One region of the Kaistella rhinocerotis genome, then DNA from elsewhere that is predicted to be linked to it. Evidence: riboswitches for the same ligand, from Rfam matches in the RefSeq annotation. Region 1 holds a riboswitch; the other holds the start of a gene.
The links. Region 1 has a riboswitch for S-adenosylmethionine ahead of QEP06_RS04230 (hypothetical protein). Riboswitches for the same ligand answer to the same signal wherever they lie in the genome.

Region 1 (2,205 bases):
AAGTAGTCGAACTTAACTGCTACAAAGGGATAGAGTAGTTCCCCTTCAAGATAGAAATCCTCTTCTTTGATTATTTTGCAGATAATGGGTTGACTTCCGCAATAGGTTATAACAATTTTTTCCATGATGTAATTTTGATTTCGCTGATATCTTTAATGTTATTGCTCAAAAAATTCCTGTTGGATAAACCAGTCAAACGTTCCGGTTTTTTGGGTGAGTATCTGTTCAGATAACAATTCTATTCGGTCGTCGATGCTTTTTTCCAGGTAAATTTTCAGTAAAGGTTGCAGTTCATTAAAAGAAGGAGTTCGCGGATGTTCTGCAAACCGTGTCCTGACATCGAGTTCTGCAGATTTTCCATGTCGGATAAAGTACAACGCCAGGAACTCAAAAATTGCTTCTGCAACTTCTGATGATTTCTTAGGACTGTAATCTGTACCAGAAAAAAAGCTTTTCATAAAAACTTTCAGAAGTTCGTCCTTATTTCTTATATAATCTTCAGTTTTTCTGTTGTTGAATTTTTCAAGCGTCTCCAGCAATCTTAAGAAATCTGTTTTCATAGCCTCCCGGTTGGTTTGTATCGTATCACAAATCAGGTAGGCCTCGTTGAGAAGGGTTTCGGCAAATGCATCACTTTGTTCCTTGGCTTCATTCTCAGTGGTGCTAATACTGCTTCTAAATCTGAAACCGCAATAGGGCGCGAGAATTTCAACTTCGGCGTATGTAGCCAACACCACGTTAATCTTTCCGATGATGTGGCAATTCTTATTAGCAATATTCACGACACTTTTAATCATATCATTTATCAGGTTGAATTACAGTAAAACATCGTGGAGAGGGTGGAAACAGATTGGAAGGTTACCTTTTATTTTGGCGCGCAGCCCTCATTCCAAACCACCGTTGAGGGTTAACTCCCGGTTGGTGTTCCGCATTTACCGGAATCTCCTGATGATTGTTCAGCAAAGGTATGTGGATGTTATTGAAAATAATTATTGCAAGTGTTGTAATATAAGTACATTACGCAAATTTTTCCTATTATACAAGTCTTATTTTTAGTTCTGAAAGTGTCAAGTTTCCCAGCGAACAATGCAGTGTAAGGGTGATTTTTTGTCACTTTAATCCATATAATCGCACAGGGCGTTTATTTATCCGTTATAAATTAAGCGGCTTTTGAGTACAAAGCAAATGCTTTTGCAAGGTTGCAATAAATCAACTTCGCAACGACGCTGACTACCTTTGACAAAAGAAATCTAAAATGAGAAATACAATTGTAGGAGCCATTGCCGGCGACATTATCGGCTCAAGGTTTGAGTTTAATAACTACAAATCAAAGAACTTTAAACTTTTTAGTGATAAATGTACCTTCACGGATGATACCGTACTTACCATTGCAGTTGCAGATGCGCTTATGAATCAGCGCGATATGGCAGAAACAGTGAAAGCATATGGCCGGAAGTATCCGAACCGCGGCTACGGCGGAATGTTCAGCAACTGGCTTGCTTCTCCCAGCCTCGATCCGTACAACAGTTTCGGGAATGGATCAGCAATGCGTGCAAGTGCGGCAGGGTTGTACGGAAAATCCCTTCAGGAAGCGATGCTCTGTGCACGCAGATCTGCAAAGATTACGCACAGCCACCCCGAAGGCATAAAAGGAGCGGAAGCTGTAGCGGCAGCGATATATCTTGCCCGTGTGGGTAAAACTAAATCGCAGATACAAGATCATATTACGTTGCTGTTTGGTTATGACCTGAATTTCACCTGTGATGGTATCCGCGAGACCTATTCCTTTGATGAGACATGTCAGGGGACTGTACCGCAAGCCATTGTTGCTTTTCTCGACAGTAGTACGTACGAAGATGCAATTCGGAACGCAGTTTCAATTGGAGGAGACAGCGATACAATTGCCACCATTACAGGAGGAATAGCCGCTGCTTTTTACCGCTCAGTTCCTGCTGAGATCCGCTCCTTTGCGCTGACGAAATTAACGCCGGAACTTAGACGGACCGTGCACGATTTCGAAGAATGGTGTGCAGGCAAGCGGTAATTTTTCTTATTTTTAAGAGCAAATCCAGAAACCTTGAAAATAAATCTGATTTATTCCCCCGACGTTCATCCACAGTCTATGGATGCAATACTCGAAATCCTAAAAAGTGTTTCCGGTCCATTGGAGTTTTCAGTGCTTCATATGCGTTGGTCCTATGATGA
Region 2 (2,205 bases), on a different contig from region 1:
TATACAGTTCAGTGGATAATTCAGTTTTTCTCGGCTGATAATTTCTCGCCAGATCAGCGATAGCGGCAATATGTTCGGGCGTGGTTCCGCAGCAGCCCCCGATGATATTTACGAGACCTTTATCGAGATATTCCCTGATTTGTGCAGCCATATCCTCAGGCGATTCGTCATATTGCCCAAAGGCATTCGGCAGGCCGGCGTTCGGATAAGCGGAAATATAGAAATCTGAATTTGAAGCCAGCGATTCAAGGTAGGGAGTGAGTTGTTTTGCGCCAAGTGCACAATTAAAGCCCACACTGAGAAGATCGCTGTGCGAAACCGAGATTAAAAAAGCTTCAGCAGTTTGTCCGCTGAGGGTGCGGCCCGAAGCATCTGTAATTGTGCCCGAAAGCATCACGGGAATTTCGACGCCACGTTCTTCTTTAATTTCGGCGATTGCGAACAGCGCGGCCTTTGCGTTTAATGTATCAAAAACAGTTTCGACAAGTAAGATATCAGCACCGCCGTCTAATAGTGCTTCCGCCTGTTGTTTGTACGCCACACGAAGTTCATCGAAGGTTACCGCGCGAAAACCGGGATCATCCACATCAGGACTTAAACTCGCGGTTTTATTTGTTGGTCCAATAGAACCTGCCACAAAACGCGGCTGAGAAGGAGTTTTTTGGGAAAATTCGTCGCAAACTTTTCTGGCAATTCTTGCGGACTCATAATTCAGTTCATAGACTAGGTCTTCCATGTGATAATCGGCCATGGCTATGGTGGTACCTGAAAATGTATTGGTCTCAATGATATCTGCGCCTGCCTCAAGATATTGGCGGTGAACCGCTTCTATGGCCTGCGGCTGCGTAAGGGACAAAAGGTCATTATTTCCTTTTAATGAATGCGGCCACTCTTTGAACCTTTCGCCACGATAATCTTCATCGGTAAAATTATAACGCTGAAGCATAGTTCCCATCGCGCCATCAAGGACAAGGATTCTATTACTGAGTTCGGAAAAAAGCTTATTATTTGAACGCATTTTCAATTTTTTTAAAATAATAAAACTGAAAATGCTACCAGAAAAGGTAAAATGTATTCGCGTTATCTGTACCCGGTTGTGGGATAGAATGTAGCACCTTCTTCGCGTACGAAGGGTTGCCAAGGCTTCACAGAGTCTAATCTCTCCACCTTTCTTGATAACATTTTCAATATGTAAATGAACGAAGTCTGCTGCAAAAGTAGATGATTTTTCCGAATGTACAAGCGGTGGCCAAATTTAAAAATTGCTAATTTCGCAGCTCAAAAAACAGTTTTATGACCGCAATACAGAAGCGAATGGCCGATGACAGCTGGAAAAAATGGGGGCCATACGTAAGTAACAGACAATGGGGTACGGTGCGCGAAGACTACAGCAGTAACGGTGATGCCTGGGGTTACACCACTTACCGCGATGCGATGAGCCGCGCCTACCGCTGGAATGAGGATGGGATTGCGGGTATCTGCGATGACAAACAGTTGCTTTGCTTCGCCTTTTCGTTTTGGAACGGTGCCGATGAGATGCTGAAAGAAAGGTTTTTCGGATTGAGCAACTACGAAGGGAACCACGGCGAAGATGTGAAGGAAATATTCTATTATCTTGATAATACACCCTCGCATTGCTACATGAAAATGGTATATAAATATCCGATTAACAGATTTCCGTATGAGCAGCTGGTCTCCGTGAATGAGAGCAGGTCTAAACGGGAGCCGGAATTTGAAATTACCGACACAGGGATTTTTCAGAATAATGAATATTTTGACCTGTTTATAGAATACGCCAAAATTAATCATGATGATATCGCCATCCGGCTTACGGCGGTAAACCGCAGCAACAGACGCGCGCCGCTGACAGTGATCCCCACTGTTTGGTTCAGAAATAACTGGGCTTGGGGCAACGGCACTTACAAACCTCAGTTTAAAGCAGATACTGACGGGAAAGTTGGAATTCAGCATGAATCAGTTGATTTTAAATTCTTCTATTCAAAAGATATCGGTGTTGAAGACGTCTTCTGCGATAATGAAACCAATCCGCACAAGTTCTCAGAACACCACATGTCTGAAGCCCAATATTTCAAAGACGGAATTAATGAATATTTAATTCATCGAAATGCAGTTGCAGTAAATCCTGAAAAAACAGGAACGAAAGCAGCTTTCGTCATCAATGCAGAGCTGGATGCGGGTGAGAGC

Region 2: it holds a riboswitch for S-adenosylmethionine, as region 1 does, so the genes downstream of both, QEP06_RS11540 (homocysteine S-methyltransferase family protein) here and QEP06_RS04230 (hypothetical protein) in region 1, are expected to answer to the same signal.

What each region holds. Positions count from the first base shown of each region.
Region 1 covers NZ_JASSYY010000001.1:907,446-909,650, forward strand. Annotated here, with positions in the region: gene QEP06_RS04225 (hypothetical protein) at 1-125, opposite strand, end outside; gene QEP06_RS04230 (hypothetical protein) at 159-797, opposite strand; SAM-I-IV-variant riboswitch at 857-957, opposite strand; gene QEP06_RS04235 (ADP-ribosylglycohydrolase family protein) at 1,256-2,044, shown strand; gene QEP06_RS04240 (hypothetical protein) at 2,078-2,205, shown strand, end outside.
Region 2 covers NZ_JASSYY010000003.1:404,181-406,385, forward strand. Annotated here, with positions in the region: gene QEP06_RS11540 (homocysteine S-methyltransferase family protein) at 1-1,018, opposite strand, end outside; SAM riboswitch class I at 1,078-1,182, opposite strand; gene QEP06_RS11545 (MGH1-like glycoside hydrolase domain-containing protein) at 1,294-2,205, shown strand, end outside.